Regions from separate parts of the Exiguobacterium sp. s130 genome, predicted to be linked through region 2. Evidence: a T-box and tRNA genes for the amino acid it is inferred to sense, from the RefSeq annotation. Region 2 holds a T-box; the other regions hold tRNA genes.
What was found. A T-box is a leader RNA that pairs with one kind of tRNA and senses whether it is charged. The one in region 2 lies ahead of HZS85_RS03240 (valine--tRNA ligase), so its partner is inferred to be a tRNA-Val.
Positions count from the first base shown of each region.

Region 1: it encodes a tRNA-Val, which carries the amino acid that the T-box ahead of HZS85_RS03240 (valine--tRNA ligase) is inferred to sense. The anticodon was not compared.
Region 3: it encodes a tRNA-Val, which carries the amino acid that the T-box ahead of HZS85_RS03240 (valine--tRNA ligase) is inferred to sense. The anticodon was not compared.

Region 1 is NZ_JACSNI010000005.1:80,184-86,599, reverse strand. Features, by position in the region: gene HZS85_RS12960 (metallophosphoesterase family protein) at 1-410, opposite strand, end outside; gene HZS85_RS12955 (PTS sugar transporter subunit IIC) at 773-1,795, shown strand; tRNA gene HZS85_RS12950 (tRNA-Val) at 1,892-1,964, opposite strand; gene HZS85_RS12945 (efflux RND transporter permease subunit) at 2,149-5,289, shown strand; gene HZS85_RS12940 (M15 family metallopeptidase) at 5,490-6,317, opposite strand.
Region 2 is NZ_JACSNI010000001.1:649,866-656,281, reverse strand. Features, by position in the region: gene HZS85_RS03240 (valine--tRNA ligase) at 1-1,873, opposite strand, end outside; T-box leader at 1,924-2,153, opposite strand; gene hemL (glutamate-1-semialdehyde 2,1-aminomutase) at 2,208-3,518, opposite strand; gene hemB (porphobilinogen synthase) at 3,515-4,504, opposite strand; gene HZS85_RS03225 (uroporphyrinogen-III synthase) at 4,501-5,181, opposite strand; gene hemC (hydroxymethylbilane synthase) at 5,171-6,097, opposite strand; gene hemA (glutamyl-tRNA reductase) at 6,181-6,416, opposite strand, start outside.
Region 3 is NZ_JACSNI010000005.1:70,179-76,594, reverse strand. Features, by position in the region: gene HZS85_RS12915 (sensor histidine kinase) at 1-1,222, opposite strand, end outside; gene HZS85_RS12910 (YdhK family protein) at 1,369-1,923, shown strand; tRNA gene HZS85_RS12905 (tRNA-Val) at 1,970-2,042, opposite strand; gene HZS85_RS12900 (nitroreductase family protein) at 2,182-2,808, opposite strand; gene yhfH (protein YhfH) at 2,993-3,139, shown strand; gene HZS85_RS12890 (polysaccharide deacetylase family protein) at 3,331-4,176, shown strand; gene HZS85_RS12885 (YkyA family protein) at 4,192-4,833, shown strand; gene HZS85_RS12880 (EamA family transporter) at 4,934-5,836, shown strand; gene nagE (N-acetylglucosamine-specific PTS transporter subunit IIBC) at 5,858-6,416, opposite strand, start outside.

The DNA.
Region 1 (6,416 bases), on a different contig from region 2:
TCCTCACCGATTTTCTTCGTCTGATCGGCATAGGCATAATGTGTCAGATACATCGTTTGTTCCTGATGGGTGGCATTCAATACACGCGGTAAACGCTCCAAATAACTCTGATTCTCCTGCGTCAATGAATCTGCAATCCATTGATGGTGCTCTTTCGCATGTTGGTAACTAGCGGGATAAACATCCCCATGAATCAAAGCAAGGACGCATTCATCATGGTTTCCAGAAATCGTCTGAATATCAGGCCGCTGCCTTAACAAATTGATGACCTCATTATGTTCAGGTCCGATACCGACGAGATCACCGAGACAATATACAGCATCGATGTCTGAAGACTGATCGAGGTAGGACAACACGGCACGCAATGCTGAAGCATTCCCGTGAATATCTGTAAAAATCATTACTTTCATGTAAACGCCTCCATTGTTAGTACATTAGGATTTCCCGATGATAGCGTAAATTCCTATTAGATTTAAAGAAAAAATAAATTGTCAGAAAATATTGATTATTGATCAGAAGCATGTTAGGCTTAGAAAAATTCACAGAGAGGGGCACGATTGAATGATTCCGACGCAACAGCCATTTAGCCAAGCCGGACGACTGATTATTCTATGCATGAGGGACTGAAAACTTTTCCGATGATGAAACGGAAATGATTTTTGGGCCCTCCTTTCGATGCATCGAATGAGGCGCCCGCACAGAATGAGTGGCGCCTATCCCAAAAATGGATAGGCTTTTTTCATGGCAAAAAATAGAGATAGATAGAGAGAGGATGACAACGTTGAAAGAATATGCGATGGATCGAATGGTAAAAGTATCAGCTGGAATGGCGAATGCCGTTCTTGTAACACTCGGTGTCGGACTCCTGATTGAGACGCTCGGCAATTTTTTACATATCCAAATGCTACTGACGATTGGCGGCGTCGCAAAAGTACTGCTTGCTCCTGCACTCGGTGCCGGTATCGCCTTTCAGCTCGGAGGAAACACACTTGTCCTGTTCAGCGCGATGATCGCAGCGACGATTGGTGGTGCTGCGCTTCAATCGACTGCTTCTGGACTCGTTCTTGCCCCCGGGCAGCCAATCAGTGCATTACTCGCAGCTGCGGTCGCTGTATACGTTGGAAAACGCATGACTGGAAAAACGAAATTTGACATGATGGTTATCCCGATGAGTGCTGTGCTTGCCGGTGGTATAACTGGTATCGGTGCTGCTGCCGTAACGACACCACTCCTTACAAAATTCAGCGCTATGATCACCGCTTCAGTCGAATCGTCTCCTATTGCTACATCTCTTGTCATTGCACTCATCTTTAGTGTCTTATTGATGTCTCCCGCTTCGTCCGCTGCACTCGCTATCGCTTTGCAGCTTGATCCTGTAGCAAGTGCCGCTGCACTCATTGGCTGTTCCGCTCAATTCGTTGGCTTCACATTGATGGCATATCGTCAGACGGATCCCGGTGGTTTGATTGCTTCTTTCTTTGTCACACCTAAAGTACAATTCCCGAATATCGTTAAAAATCCACGTCTTGTCGTTGCACCGTTTCTCGCAGCGATGATTTCAGCTCCTGTAGCGACGCTTCTTCTCTCTTTGAAAGTACCATATGAACTCGCTGGACTCGGTTTAAATTCGATGATTGCGCCACTCAATATCTTCGTCAACCAAGGTCCTCAGGCGTTCCTTATATTCTTCTTGACTGGTGTCGTTTTACCTGGCGTCTTGACACTCGTCTTCTATCGATTGACGACTGTCGCAGGCTGGACGAAGCGTGGCGATCTTCATCTCGAAATCCAATAAAATAATATCTCTACCTTCCAACTATTCCTGATTGATTTCGGGAATAGTTTTTTTAATGCAAAAAAATCGTTCCTTCGAAAAGGAACGATTTCGGTATGATTCTGACTGGGCTCGAACCAGCGACCTCTACCCTGTCAAGGTAGCGCTCTCCCAGCTGAGCTACAGAATCATGCTGTGTTGTTACTGGGTATATTTTTATTATAGCAGCATATCGAAAGGTGTAAAGCCTTTTTAACAAAAAAAATTATCTTTTTTCAAAAAGATCTTTTTGAATAAAACAGTTTTAAAGTTGCGGGTTCTATGAGTGTCCTCTACTATGTAAATAAGCACATATAAACGAAAGGAGTGTTCATATGAACTTTTTAACCCGATTCAGTTTAAAAAATTCGGTGGCTGTTTTCATCATCGCCATTCTTTTAGTTTTAGGAGGCGTCTATTCTTTCTCGAAATTAAAAGTCGATCAGTTCCCAGAAATCGAATTTCCTCAAATCTCTGTTGAAGCAGTATATCCTGGTGCTTCGCCCGACGATGTCGATAAACAAGTCGTCTCGAAGCTTGAAACTGCATTGAAAGGAATCGAAGGAGCTACTAAGCTGACAAGCTCTTCTTATGAAAGCATCGGTATCTTAAACATCGAATTCCCGTTCGATACTGACATGGATAAAGTCGAACAACAGATTGATGCTGCAATCCAAGATGCGAATCTACCAGAGGAAGCAACAACGAAATTAAATCGTCTGTCCTTTGGATCGTTCCCAATCTATAATATCTCTTTCTTTAGTAAGGATGGTAAAGACATCGAAAAAATCCTCAAGGACGATATCGAACCTGAACTTAATAAGATTCCAGGAATCAATAGCGTTTCCGTTGGTGGCTACAAAGATGATCTCGTTCAAATCACCGTCGATAATCAGAAAGCAACAGAAGCAGGACTCTCGCTCTCAAGTATCAAGGAACAAATCAACGGAAAGTATGTCTCGTTCCCATCTGGTCAGCTATCAGAAAACGATTCAAAAATACCGATTCGCGTTGAGGAAAAACTAGAAAATCTAGATAAACTAAAAAATCTACAATTGACACCCGTTGCAGGTGCGACTAGTTCAGCTAGTAGCGATCAAACAGGTGGTTCATCTGCTGGCGGTCCACCACAAGGTGCAACACAAGGACCACCAAGTACAACAGGTGGAGCAGCTACAGATCAGGCGTCTGAACCTGCAGAACCGATTCGTCTAGAAGATATTGCAAAAATCGAAGCAGTCTCGCAACAAAGCGAAAAAACACGTTACGATTTAAAAGATTCCTTATCGATGGCAATCACGAAAAAACAAGATGCCAATACGGTCGAAATCGCAGATGAAGTCACGAAGATCCTTAATAAATATGACGATCAAGTCGACTATACGATTGGGATCGATTCAGCGAAGGATATCGAGGAATCCGTCGCGACACTCGTCAAAGAAGGATTACTTGGTGCCCTCTTTGCCTCTCTCGCTGTACTCTTGTTCTTACGAAATATTCGCGCAACGATTATTGCCATCGTCTCGATTCCTTTATCGTTACTCATTGCTGCTATCTTCTTGAACTGGCAAGATATTTCTCTGAACATCATGACACTTGGCGGGATGGCCGTTGCGGTCGGTCGTGTCGTTGATGATAGTATCGTCGTTATCGAGAACATCTTCCGGCGTGTTCGAAAATCCGAATCCGGTATGACGGATGAGATCATCGAACAATCGACAAAAGAGATTTTAAAAGCAATCACGTCATCGACGCTAACGACCGTCGTCGTCTTCCTGCCAATCGGATTCGTCGGTGGAATCACTGGTAAGTTCTTCTTACCGTTTGCTTTGACAATTATTTTCTCATTACTTGCTTCACTACTCGTTGCGATCACGATCGTACCGATTCTTGCGAAATTTGCCTTTAAGAAGGTTCCAGCAGAAGAAAAAGAAGGTGCTCTTCAACGGTGGTATGGCAAGCTGATTGAAAAGTCACTCTCGCATAAGGCGACGATCTTAATTGTATCGTTCATTCTTCTCGGCGGTTCTCTAGCGATCGTTCCACGTCTCGGCTTTACGTTCATTCCGAACGAAGCCTCAAAGACACTAACGGCATCGCTTGAACTTCCGGCTGCCACATCGCTCGAGAAAACGAGCGACGTCTCATTTGAGATGGAAAAGATGTTTGATAAAGAACAAGCAATCGCTGACGTCACGACGTCTGTCGGAGCACGAGACTTTACGACAGGCTTACGTCTCGATAATAAAGCAAGTTATTTCTTGAACCTGAAGGACGGCGTAAACGTCGAGAAAACGATCAAATCACTTGAGACACAGATGGAGGACATCGCTCAAGAGGAAAACGTCAATGTCAAAATCAGCGTAGCTGAATTATCAACAGGTGGTCCTCCGTCGAACAACAACGTCGATGTCGACCTGTTCTCGAACGATCTCGAAGCGCTTCAAAAAGCTGCGAAATTAGTCGAGGATAATATGTCCAAAAATAGTGATTTAAAATATATCACAAACAACTTCAGCGAAAAACAAAAGCAATTCCTCGTTGAAATCGATCCTGAAAAAGCAAGTGATCGTGGACTATCCGGCTTCCAGATTCTCGGGACCGTCAATGATCAAACGAAGCCTGTTACTGTTGGCACGTTGAATCTTGATAATAAAGATCAAAATGTACAATTGTCTTATGAAAAAGGACTCGTTTCGAAGAAAGATCTCGAAGACGTCCAACTGTTCTCAGCAAACGGTCCTGTTGCTCTAAAAGATGTCGCGACCGTCAAAGAAGTCGAGACCTTCACATCAATTCAAAAGCTCGACGGAAAAGTATATGCTCGCGTTTCCGGACAAGTTAAAGGAGACGACGTACAAAACGTTTCTAATGCTGTAAAAACAGAGGTCGAAAAAATTAATTTACCAGACGGTGTCTCGTTGACAAGTGGTGGTGGGAATGATGATACAGTCGAAATCTTCCAATCACTCGGAATTGCGATTGTCGTTGCAATCGGACTTGTTTACCTGACAATGTTGATTACGTTCGGAAAAGCACGAATTCCGTTCATCATCTTGTCCTCTCTGATCTTTGTTCCAATCGGTTCACTCGTCACGCTCTTCCTTGCGAATGAACCATTGTCTGTCAGTGTCATGATCGGCTTCTTGATGTTGATCGGAATCGTCACCACGAACGCAATCGTTCTCGTAGACCGCATCGGTCAAAACGTCGGACGTGGTATGCCGATTCGCGAATCATTGATTGAAGCGGGTAAAACACGATTGCGTCCAATCCTGATGACCGCATTCGCAACGATCATGGCATTAGTACCACTCGCATTAACAACTTCTTCAGGGACATTGATCTCAAAAGGTCTCGCCCTAACAGTTATTGGGGGGTTAACGACATCTACGTTGTTAACACTCATCATTGTTCCAGTCGTCTATGAACTGTTCTTCTTCAAAAAAGCGAAAAAAGAACGAACAACCAATTAAGTGAACATCAAAAAAGCCCATCGCTTGGATTGCGATGGGCTTTTTATAGTGTGAGGCTTATGATTCCAACGGTTCATCCGTCTGCTCCAATGTACCGTCATGTTCAGCTACCAATCAGCATGCCGGTCATTGTCAAACAGTCCATCTCTTTCATTCAAGACGAATAATAGATGAATCCAACACCCTCTATTTATCATGTTTTAAGATGTCGAAGTCTTTACTGGTTTCCAAGGAGCAAGATGAAAATACTCTTCCATTGTCAACCCACTGAGTTTCAGGCGAGCAGCAAGCGTCGCCCCTACATAACGGTAGTGCCAGCTTTCATACGTATAACCTGTCCACGATTCTTTACCAGATGGATAACGAAGATGGAAACCATACCGGTGCGCATTCGCGAACAGCCATTTCGCCTCTTTCGTCTTCGCAAAACTGAACATCGCGTATTTAGAAGAATCTGCTCCCCCTATATCAAAAGCGAGTCCTGTCTGATGTTCGCTTTTTCCTGGCTCCGCACTATAAGTACTCGCTTTTTCATATCCATCTCGCGCGACATATTTATCAAACAATGCCTTTTGGTAAGCGTACGAACGGTATGTACTAAATGCGACCAGCGTAATCCCCTCTTTTTTTGCCGCCAAGCGCATTTTCTCAAAAGCTGTACGCGCTTGCTGATTCTCTCCAGGAGCGTACGTCGAACGGAGTGCTAAGTTCTTATTCGCGATGAGTGTCTTACCGATCCGTTTCCCACCGATTTGTTCATCCGTCAGTAGATACTTCGTACTCGCATAACCAATCTTCGTACCATATTGTACTTTTGACCATATACCGACTTTCGACAGTTCCGTCACATAGATCCCCGTCGGAATAACCGCAAGACTCGGTTGATCAATCGATGCTCCTTTACGCAAATGAAGAGATGTCTTTGCTTGCCGATAAGTAGAAGTCGATGCTTCGACTGTTGGTATATACACTGATGTACAGGCCGCTGTTAATGTCAACGTCGTGATGAGTGTCGTGATGTATTTCATGAATCGTATATCTCCTTTAATGCATGTTCTAATCTGCATCCATATTTTAGATTAGAATACCATTCTTTTTTTCAAACAGGGTTCTTTCGGAATGCTTGT
Region 2 (6,416 bases):
CCGATAGACGTGTCACGTCATCAATCGTTGTCTGTAAACGTGTCAGGATCCACTTATCTGCGAGTGATTTCTCGCCTGTCAAATCAATCTGATCAAACGTTAGACCATCCATGTTCATCAAGGCAAAACGGCTTGCGTTCCACAGTTTGTTCGAGAAGTTCCATGTTGCTTCGATCTTTTCCCAGTAGAAACGAAGATCATTCCCTGGCGTCGATCCTGTCGTTAAGAACCAACGAAGTGAATCGGCACCATACTTCTCAATGACATCCATCGGGTCGATCCCGTTCCCGAGGGATTTCGACATCTTGCGTCCTTCCGAATCACGAATCAATCCGTGGATCAAGACGTCTTGGAATGGACGTTGTCCCGTGAATTCATACGATTGGAAGATCATCCGTGATACCCAGAAGGCGATGATGTCGTACCCTGTAACGAGTGTCGATGTCGGGAAGTATTTCTGATAATCCGCTGCGTCCGTGTTCGGCCAACCCATCGTTGAGAACGGCCAAAGGGCTGAAGAGAACCATGTATCGAGAACATCGTTGTCTTGCTCCCAGTTCTCGAGATCGGCTGGTGCTTCCTTGCCAACGTAGACTTCGCCTGTTTCTTTATGGTACCAAGCCGGAATCCGGTGTCCCCACCACAGTTGACGGCTGACACACCAGTCACGGATGTTTTCCATCCAACGTACATACGTGTTTTCAAAGCGTTGTGGAACGAAGTTGACCTTGTCCGGTCCTTGTTGTTCCTCGAGTGCTTTTTGCGCGAGTGGTTCCATTTTGACGAACCATTGTAATGAGAGATACGGCTCGACGATTGCATCTGAACGTTCCGAGTGACCAACAGAGTGCAAGTGTGGTTCGATCTTGATCAGAACACCTTCTGCTTTTAAATCTTCAACGATTTGTTTTCGGCATTCGAAACGATCCATGCCTTCGTATTTCCCTGCGTTCTCGTTCATCGTTCCATCTTCATTCATGACGAGGACACGTGGTAACTCGTGACGGTTACCGACTTCGAAGTCGTTCGGGTCATGTGCTGGTGTAATCTTAACGACACCTGTACCAAACTCCATGTCGACATAGTCATCGGCAACGATCGGAATCTCGCGACCGACGATTGGTAACGTGATCGTTTTTCCGACGAGGTGAGCATAACGCTCATCCTTCGGGTTCACGGCGATCGCTGTATCACCGAGCATCGTCTCAGGACGTGTCGTCGCGAGTTCAACGTGACCTGAACCGTCCGTCAATGGATAGTTGAAGTGATAGAACGCCCCTTCGATATCCTTATAGATGACTTCGATATCCGAGATCGCTGTTTTCGTCGCTGGGTCCCAGTTAACGATGTATTCGCCACGATAGATCAAGCCTTTTTCGTAAAGTTTCACGAAGACTTCTTGAACTGCTTCCGACAACCCTTCGTCGAGCGTGAAGCGTTCACGCGAATAATCGAGTCCAAGACCGAGTTTTGCCCATTGTGCACGGATCGTTGACGCGTACTCTTCTTTCCATGCCCAAGATTGCTCGAGGAATTTCTCACGACCCATTTCAAGACGTGATTGCCCTTCTGCCCGCAGTTTTTGTTCGACTTTTGCTTGCGTCGCGATACCGGCATGGTCCATTCCTGGTAGATAAAGGACGTCGAATCCTTGCATCCGCTTCATCCGTGTCAGCATATCTTGTAACGTCGTGTCCCACGCGTGACCAAGGTGCAATTTACCTGTGACGTTCGGTGGTGGAATGACGATCGTGTACGGCTCTTTTTCTGGATCCTGATCGGCTTTGAAATAGTCACCTTTCACCCAAAAGTCGTACCATTTTTCTTCCGTTGCCTGCGGATCATACTTCGTTGGCATTGATAATTCCTGCATCCTGATCGCTCCCTTTTTGTCCATAATAAAAACGGCTTCTCTCGTCCTATGCTAAGGACGAAAGAAAGCCGTTGCTTTTTTCCGCGGTACCACCTTAGTTCATCCAAAATCGGATGCCCTCGAGCCACGTAACGTGTGGAGGACGGATATCGCTCGTAAGACTCACGATACCAGCTCGTGGGGTGACCTTCCTCCTGTTCGCCCGTCACATCTTTCAGCCAAGGATGTGTTCTCTACACCGGTACGAATACAGGACTACTCTTCCCGTCATCGCTGTTGCCATTTTCTTCTTTACTCATTTTAGCCGAGAGTTCAAGCAATCGTCAAGAACTGCTTAACGACCAAATTCAACTTGGAGTTCCTTGAACGTCAATTCGACGGCTTCGATCGTCCGCTCGATGTCTTCATCCGTATGAGCGATCGACAGGAAGAGACCTTCAAATTGTGATGGTGGTAAGAAGACACCACGCGCCGCCATCTTTTGATAATACGAACGGAACATCTCAAGGTTCGATGTTTTCGCTTTTTCGAAGTTCGTGACGCGTTCATTCGTGAAGAAGACACCGAACATCGCGCCTGCACGGTTCGTCGTCAGCGGAATGTTGTATTTCGCCGCAGCGTTCAGGTAACCTTCCGACAAACGGCTTGCTTTCCGGTCGAACTCTTCATAGTGCTCTGGTTTCAATTGTGTCAATGTTGCTAGACCCGCTGCCATCGCGAGTGGGTTCCCGGATAATGTACCCGCTTGATAGATTGGACCTTGTGGTGCGATCTGTTCCATGATGTCACGTCGTCCGCCGTAAGCCCCGACTGGCATGCCGCCGCCGATGACTTTACCGAGACATGTGATGTCCGGTGTGACACCGAAGTGTCCTTGCGCACAGTGGAATCCGACACGGAAACCGGTCATGACTTCGTCAAAGATCAATAAAGCGCCGTTTTCCGACGTGATTTCCCGTAAGCCTTCGAGGAAGCCTGGTTCTGGTGGCACGAAGCCCATGTTCCCAGCAGCCGGTTCGACGATGACACCAGCGATATCGTCCCCGTGTTTTTCAAACGCGATCCGGACAGCATCCAAATCGTTGTACGGAACTGTCAGCGTCATGCTCGCGATTTGCGCCGGAACGCCTGGTGAATCCGGTAATCCGAGTGTCGCGACACCTGAACCTGCTTTGATCAAGAGCGAGTCACCGTGACCATGGTAACAGCCTTCGAACTTGAGGATTTTCGTCCGACCTGTGTAGCCACGTGCGAGACGAAGCGCTGCCATCGTTGCTTCAGTCCCTGAGTTGACCATCCGGACGACTTCGACCGACGGCACCCGACTGATGACGACTTCCGCCATCGCTGATTCGATTTCCGTTGGTGTCCCGTAGCTCCAGCCACGTGTCGCTTGTTCTTGGATCGCTGAAGTGACGATTGGATCGGCATGACCGAGAATCATTGGTCCCCATGACAGGACATAATCGATATACTCTTTTCCGTCGATATCATAGAGCTTTGATCCTTTCGCATGATCTGCGAAAATCGGTGTCATCCCGACCGATTTATAAGCACGGACCGGACTGTTGACACCACCTGGCATAAGCGGGAGTGCCCGCTCGAATGCTGCTTTTGATTTTGAGTTCTGGTTAATTAAGCTCATTTCGACCCCTCCAGGTAACGACAAATGTCTTTTGCGAAATAGGTGATGATTAAATCAGCGCCTGCTCGTTTAAAGCCAAGCATCGTCTCAAGGACGATTCGTTCTTCGTCGATCCAGCCGTTCAAGGCAGCGGCTTTGACCATTGCATACTCACCCGATACGTTATACGCAACGATTGGTAGATCGATTCGCTCGCGCACATCACGAATGATATCCATGAACGCAAGTGCAGGTTTGACGATCATGAAGTCAGCTCCTTGATCGACGTCCGCTGTTGCTTCGCGGAACGCTTCGCGACGGTTTGCTGGATCCATTTGATAACCTTTCCGGTCGCCTTCTCCCGGTGCCGAATTTGCCGCATCACGGAATGGACCGTAATAAGCAGACGCGTATTTAACACCATAGCTCATGACCGGAATATGGCTGAAGCCGTTCTCGTCTAATCCTTGACGAATCGCTGCGACGAATCCGTCCATCATCGATGATGGAGCGATGACGTCGGCACCTGCCCGAGCTTGTGAGATGGCTGTTTTGACGTGAAGCGGTAATGACGCATCATTATCGACCGTACCGTCGGCGACGATTCCACAGTGACCTGTCGACGTATATTCACATAAGCATGTGTCGGCGATGACCGTTAACTGCGGAGCAACTTTTTTGACGAGACGTGTCGCTTCTTGAACGATCCCGTGATCGTGAAACGCACCTGATCCTTGCTCGTCTTTCAAGTGGTCATGCGGAACACCGAATAAAATGACAGATTCGATTCCGAGTGCGACGACTTCTTCAATCTCAGCCGTCAGATGATCAAGTGATAAGTTGAAGACGCCTGGCATCGAACTGACTTCGCGTTTAATGTCTTCGCCTTCTGCAACGAAGATCGGATAAATCAAATCTGATTTATGCAACTGGTTCTCGCGGACGAGTGACCGGAGTGATGCGGTATGACGTAAACGACGGTGACGTGCGTATTCTAATGTGTTCATGCTGATTCCTCCTCAATGATACGATCAATCATGCCGTCCACCGTGAATTCACGGGCGACATGGATCGGTTGAAGTCCGGCTGCTTTTGCTGCTTGCTCCGTGATCGTCCCGATGACGATGAAGGTCGTCTTCGGGTCTAGCGGAGCAATCGCTTCGACAGCGGAAGGACTCTGCAGTCCAATATAGGTGGCATTTCTGATAAGAGCTTCAGGTAGTCGACGGGTGACGGTTTCATAGGTGATGATATCCTCGATCGTATATCGATTCAGTTTTCGTAACTGATCGACCGGTGCTTGCCGCGAGCGGTTCCCTCGCGCAAAAACGATATGATCGCCGTCAGATAAGTGTGGTACGAGTTCTGCGACGAGTGCATCTCCTGTAAAGGTCGACGGACAGAAGTCGGCTGTTCGACCGTACTTCGCAAGTGCGTCTGCCGTCTTTCGTCCGACGACCGCGATACGCGTTGCTGCTAATTCAGGCAATGCATCAGCAATCCGGTGGACACCATTCGGACTCGTCACGATGAGCCAATCAATTCCCCTTGGCAACGTAAACGAAACCGGTCGCGTTTCAATGACAGGATAATGCACTGACTCGATCGCGACGGCGCGCAGTCGCGCCATCTGCTCGGTCGTCGGTGGTCGACTGCCCGTGAAGAGTACCTGCTTACAAGTCATCCGGAAGTGTCGCGAGAATCTCACGACCGCCCGAAGCAAGCAGACGTTCGGCAACGTCTTGACCGAGTTGCATCGGGTCAAGACCTGATTCGCGCTCGATTAGGATTTGCTCTCCATCGACGGATCCGATGAATCCAACAAGTGTCGTTGACATGTCTTCGTTGATCGTTGCGAATCCACCGACCGGAACGTGACAGCTACCTTCGATCGCCGCTAAGAAAGCGCGCTCTGCGTAAGCTACTTTTTCCGTCATCTGATCATGAATCAGGTGCAGAAGGTCACGTACTTCTTGGTCATGTTCGCGACATTCGATACCGAGGATTCCTTGACCGACGGCTGGAATCATGTCATCTGTCGAGAGATATTCCGAGACGACGTCTTCAGACCAACCCATCCGTTTTAGACCAGCTGCTGCAAGCAGAATCCCGTCAAACGGACCATTTTTTAATTTATCAAGTCGTGTATCGATGTTCCCGCGAATCGATTCGATTTTTAAATCAGGGCGGAGTTTTAGCAATTGTGATCCACGACGTAAGCTGCTCGTGCCGACAACCGCACCTTCTGGCAAGGAAGCAAGACCTTCTCCTGTTTTCGTGATCAAGGCATCACGCGCATCGACACGCGCTGGTGTGGCACCGATGATGAGACCATCCGGTAGTTCAGACGGTAAATCCTTCATGCTGTGAACAGCAAAATCGATTTCTTCGTCAATCATCTGCTGTTCGATCTCTTTTACGAATAACCCTTTACCACCGACTTTTGAGAGCGTCACATCCAAAATGCGGTCTCCTTTTGTGATGATGTTCTTGATTTCGAACTCATACGGCGCGCCGGCTTGTTTCAACTGATCAATGACCCATTTCGTCTGTGTCATCGCTAGCTTCGAGCTTCGCGATCCAACAATGATTTTTCGCATGCTAAAATCCCCCTGTACAATGATAAAGGGGCGGCACAAGTCCGCCCCATGCATTTTCTATTGTAACACAAATCGTACTTTGTTCACCGGTTCACAGCTTTTGCTGAAGGTGTCGTCTCTTCTGACGTCACGATTTCATCTTCGAGCCCATCAAACAAGTCTTCGTTTAATGCGAACGTATCCATGAACTGCGCGATCCGCTCATCAGCATCCGGTTTCGCTGCCGCATCTTTGATGTAAGATAGCGGTTCACGCAACAATTGATTGATGATGGATTTCATGTGTTTACCAATGACGGTTTTTTCACGTTTTGACATCT
Region 3 (6,416 bases), on a different contig from region 2:
TTCGAGAACGAGATGCTTCCGTTCGGTAGAGCCGTTTCGTTACATGAGGTAAAGATTCTGCAGCAATCCCTTCTCCTGTATCTTCGATTTGAATGAAAGCCCCTACTGCGTTGACACCATAACGAACGATGATTGTTCCCGAAGTCGTATGTCGACGTGCATTTTCAATGATATTTACAATCATCTGACGGAGCTGCTGAGCGTCACCTATCACTTCTAATCGCTCACCTTCTATCTCGAACGAAATATTTTCTTGTTCGATGTCCAGGCGCATCAATCGTATCACTTGATGAATCAAGTCTTCGACATCGACAGGTTTTCGTTCCATCATAAAAGCATTGGCATCAATTCGTGCCAGCCAAAATAATTGTTCAATCCATTCATTCATTTGCTGACTTTCTTCTCGAATGATCGTAATGTAGCGTCGTCGTTCATCCGGCGTCAACGTTTGGCGTTCGAGAATATCTGCGTATCCCTTTATATATGTCAATGGTGTGCGTAGTTCATGAGATACGCTTGCTAAAAATTCGGATCGTTCTCGATTCAAAAAATCGAGATCCTGTTTTAATTGCTGAATCGAACGCGCCAATTGTCCCAGTTCGTCTTGTCGATCAATTGGCAACTCTCCACTTTCCCCATCCAATAGACGCGCCGTCGCTTTTTCCATCTGAATCAACGGACGAGAAATGATTCGGGTCGTCCAAATGCTTGCCGCACCTGCTAATAATAGTGCGAGCAGACCCACTTGGAAAAACTGCTGTTTCAACGGATCAAGTACGTGATCTACGATTGCTTTAGAAGCGAACATGAAGACATGACCACGATGTTCCTCGTCAATGGTGATGGGACTGTCCGTCATTAAAAAGTTACGCATCGTTACGATTTTTCCTCGTTGACGATAATCAAAATCTGTATGTTGTAATACACGTCTCATCTCACTCGTCAAAGGACGTGATGCTTCGAGTTGTTTCCCTCTTGCATCGGTGATCACGACAGTAAAGGATGAGTTCGCTTCCATCATACTGACATGACGCATCGTCGTTTGGTCGTAGGAATCGACCAGGACATCACGATGGGTATTCCCTCGGTTCAGCAAACCATCCACCACTTCCTGCGTTCGTATTTGAGACAACTGATAATACAACGTCCCGAACAATACACTGCCACAAATTAAAAATGCCGCAAGAACGATTCCTCCGACCGAGTATGAAATACGACGCATGACGTTTCCCTCCTTATCTCTCCATTTTAGTATAGCGAAAAAAACATAATCACTGCCGATAAACGAAACTGTCACTTCATCTGCACACGATTTGCACATACGCTGGGTATAGTAAAAAAGACTAATGACTTCAGGAGGGTTTTAATATGAAAAAATCATTGACGTTAACTGTACTTGCTCTTAGTTCTACGCTTTGGCTCGGTGCATGTGGATCCACTTCAAATGACGATGGAAGTAATAGTGACTCACACGACATGTCACATGGAGATATGATGCATTCGAGTGACGGAAAGGTACCGTCCGGTTTAAAGGAAGCCAGTGATCCGACTTATCCGAAAGGAAGCAACGTCACGTTGACGACGGATCATATGGACGGTATGGACGGAGCTAAAGCAACGATTGCGGGAGCTTACGATACCGTCGTCTATGCGATCAGTTACAAACCGACTACTGGTGGAAAGATGGTGAAAAATCATAAATGGGTCATTCAGGAAGAACTCGATCCCGTTCCAACTAAGCCACTGCAAGTTGGTGATGAAACGACTGTCAAGGCGGATCATATGAAAGGTATGGATGGAGCAAAAGCGACGATTGATGAAGTAAAGGAAACGACGGTCTACATGGTGAACTATGAACCGACGGACGGTGGAGAAATGGTGAAAAACCATAAATGGGTCACAGAGGATGAGATAAAGAAATAATAAAAAAAGCCCGCTTTTCCTATAAAGGAAAAGCGGGCTTTCGGTATGATTCTGACTGGGCTCGAACCAGCGACCTCTACCCTGTCAAGGTAGCGCTCTCCCAGCTGAGCTACAGAATCATGTTTGCAGTACGTTATGTACTTGCTAGGACATATATTAATATATCAAGAAACTAAAAGGCTGACAAGTCTTTTTCTGAAAAAAAATAAAAAAATTAAAATGGAGGAATTGAACCCCGCTTCCTCCATTTTGAATGACTTACAGGAAGGTCGACACTTGATCGATCGGTAAACGGAGTGCCGGACGCTTTTTCGCATCTTCGACCGCTTTTCCGACAGCAATCAACATGACCGGTACATACCGTGACTCGGTAATGAACGTTTCCGCAAAACGTTGATGATCGAATCCACCCATTGCGAGTGTTGATAATCCACGCGCTTCTGCCGCAAGCATCAATTGCATCGCAGCAAGGCTCGCATTCGACATTGCCGCATCGCGCCCATAGGCTTCACTTTGATAAGCGCCTTCTACCTGTGCCTTGATCGAATCAAATAAATCCTCTGTCATGCCACCTGCTTCTACTGCTGGACCGTACACCGGATTGTAGTTTCGATTAGCTTGAACATCACCTAAGATCGCAATGACTGCTGAAGCCGAAGTGATAGCCGGCTGATTGTATGCGATCGGTGCAAGCTGTTGCTTCGCTTCTTCTGAATGGAAGACCGTGAAATGCCAGTGTTGCAAATTCCAAGCACTCGGCGCCGCTGTCGTCCATTCTAATAGTTCTTCCACTTCCTGTTTTGAAAGTTTGAACGTTTCGTCGTAATGACGAACCGAACGTCTTTCTGTTAAGACACGCATTGTATCCAGTGTTGCCTGTGTCATGTGTAAATCCCCCTTATTATTATCAGATTACTTAGATATCGTAGCATGTCTCTTTTTTATTGTCCTCTATCAATACTTCAAATGAATTTACTGTTATAAAACAATAGTTGACATTAAACTTCTGTACTAATACAATAAAAACAAGAAAAAGACCATTGCGTTTATTTTGAAGGAGGAAAAACACATGGAACAACCCCTTTACCAAGAAGCATCTGCTGCATTCTATCGTGAGCTTCCCGTCAAGACGTGTGCCCATTGCGGAAAAGAGATGGATGAACAATGTGAATCCTATCAAACGGAATGCGATGAGTGTGCTGTAACAGAACACTAATAACACATGAAACAATCACTTATTCAGTGGTTGTTTTTTTATTTCTTACAAACTTCTTCTAAATAAATCGATATTTTTTAGAAAAATCGATTTTTCGTCATCTTTTTGTCATCTGTTTGTTACAAAAGAAACAGTCAGAATGTTACATTATCTGTATATGATATTTTTGACAAAAGGAGCGACAGACAACGATGGATCCATTTACCTCAAGCCACGCTAGCGAACTCGGTCCACGACCGCGTACAAAAAAAAGAAAGTTTTTCCCTCGGTTCTTCTTACTTCTCACACTTGTCTTTCTCGGAGTTGGGGGATATGTCGCTTATCGATACGTATTTACTCCTGAACAACAATCCATTACGACAGGTAAATCCATTACTGTAGTCCCTGTCGTCAATATGGAAAAAGCACGCGTGGAAAAATGGAATGGTGTGACGAAAAAAGTCGCTTATTTAACATTCGAGGATGGTCCATCCGCATTAACACCGGACTTACTTCGAACATTGGATCAACTTCAGACTCGTGCCACTTTCTTTTATCTCGGAACACAAATAGATGCTTTTCCGCAAGAAGTCAAAGCTGCTGCTAAAGCTGGACACTATATCGGATTACACGGGGAAACACACGATTACGATACATTGTACGAAAAAGGACAGTATGTCTCAGAGATGCAAAGTGTTCAGAAGAAAATCCATGAGTTGACGAAGCTAACACCACATTTGACACGACCACCTTATGGCTCTGATCCAGGCATCACGAAAAAAATGGCATCTGCCATTCATTCAGCAGACTTCCGAGTATGGGACTGGTCGATCGATTCAATGGACTGGTATTACAAAGATAGTGCAAAAGAAGTGGCTAATACGGTCATTCGGCGAGCAGAGCGTCCATTTGAAATCATTCTCTTGCATGAACAACCACAAGCTATCAAGGCCCTTCCGGCCATTGTTGCCGGACTTCAGAAAAAGGGCTATCAGTTCGCGATTTATGATGAAGATTTCCATATTCCGTACAACTTCGTGCAATACTCGAATTTATAAGGAGTTACTATCTAGATGAAAAAATCATTCGTAGCAGTACTGTTCCTGTCGAGCTTCGGACTTGCTGCCTGCTCCAACGATTCACCAACCTCTCTTCATGAACAGCTAGAGCAACAAGTCAAAGGTGAAGAAAAGGCATTCATGCTAGCTGATCAACGTGCTCGTAAGGACGAAATTTCAGTTAATACGTACCAAGCTGTTCTTGATGCAGGTGCTGAAGAAATCAAACGCTCTCAAAATGAACGGGAGGAACTAGAAGCCTTAAATGACGAACGGCTTTCTTTATTGAAACAAGAAGAAACGTTACGTAAGGAAACGTACGCTGAACTTGATCTTGAAGAATTGAAGGATGCTGTAAACAAACTTGATGGTAAAGCAAAAACGGAAGGAACTGCCTTAGTGGCAATCATCAAGGAACGCCAGCAGACGTTTCAAACGTTCTCTAAAACGTATCGACAAGCGATGGACGCTGAAAAGAAAGTGCTTTCACGCTTGACTAAAAAACCGGATTTCGTTAAGATTGATGAGTCAACAGCGGATTTAAATCGTTTAACACGGAAAGCTACCGCGTCATTAAAGAAGTGGAATACGCTGACCGTTCAGTACAACCAAACGAAAACCCGGCTGTATCGTTTGCTCGACACATCAACTCAATAAATCACACAGGTTGCAACCAAACCCTGTCCAAAAAACCTGGACAAGGCCCCGTTGCAACCTTTTTTGTGTGGTTTTTACTAAAAATGGAGGGAAATTATTCATGCATCGCTCAAAAGCAACCTTATTCGTTCTCATTGGCGCTATCAGTTATGGTGTCCTCTCAACGATCGTCAAACTCGCTTATGCAGCTGGATTTAACTCAGCAGCCGTTTCTGGGAGTCAATTTTTCTTCGGTTGGCTGATGATTTTCAGTCTTGCCTTATTTACGAAAAATCTTCGTCTCGATCTCAAGACAGCTGGTCTTCTCATGTTGATCGGTATCTCTAGTGGTACAACTGGTTATCTGTACTATCAAAGTCTTCAGACCGTATCGGCATCCGTTGCAATCATTCTCTTATTCCAATTCACTTGGATCGGTGTCATCATCGATGCGCTCGCATTCAGACGTTTACCATCTCGCGCGCATTTCCTGTCTGCGATTCTGTTGATTGGCGGAGCCATTCTTGCGAGTGCCGCTTACTCGAGTTCACTTGACTTCCGTGGAACATTATTCGGTCTTGGAGCGGCTGTCAGCTTCTCAATTTTCTTACTCGCTAGTGGACGCATCGCCAATCATTTACCCGTCATCAAGAAGAGTTTTTACATGATGACAGGTGGTCTTGCTTTCGTCATGACGATGTATCCACCGACGACGTTCTTGTCCTCTGCGAACTTCGAAAATGGACTTCTGTTATACGCGATTCCACTCGGTCTATTCGCGTTAATTTTACCACCGCTCTTATTTGCTGCGGGCGCGCCTCACCTCTCCCCAGCAAGCGTTTCTTTGCTTGGAGCAGCTGAACTACCGACAGCGGTCATCTGTTCCGTGTTAATTTTAGGTGAACATCTGACGAGCTCTCAATGGATTGGGATCGTCATCATCTTGATTGGAATCTTTTATCCGATCTATCGCTCGAGCAAAACAGCACCTGTTGCGAACGTACAGCAAAACGACCTTTCCTGAGCTCAGGAAAGGTCGTTTTTTTTACTTCTGTCGTTTCATCGCATCTGCAACGAATTCGACATCTGTGCCAATGATGATTTGAACACTAGTCGCCCCCATCTTCATGACACCTTTTGCTCCAGCCGCTTTAATCGCCGCTTCATCAATGATGCTTGGATCCTTGACTTGAAGACGTAAACGTGTCGCACAGTTGTCAATCGACGTGACATTTTCTGTTCCTTTCAATCCAGCAAAAATTTGAGCTGCTTGTTGTTCATATTTATCGTCTGAGTCCGTCAAAACGACTCCCGTGTCTGTAACGAGCGATTCATCTTCACGACCTGGTGTCTTCAGATCGAATTTTGTGATCATGAAGTAGAACAGGAAGTAGTAGACGACCGCGAACGCGAGACCAACCGGGATGATCAACAATGGTTTTTTCGCAATCCCGAAGTTCAAGGCGTAATCAATGAAACCAGCCGAGAAGGAGAAGCCATGTAAAATACCGAGTAAGTTAACGATGGCCATCGATAGACCCGTTAGTACAGCATGGATGACGTATAAAACAGGTGACAAGAACATGAACGAGAACTCGATTGGT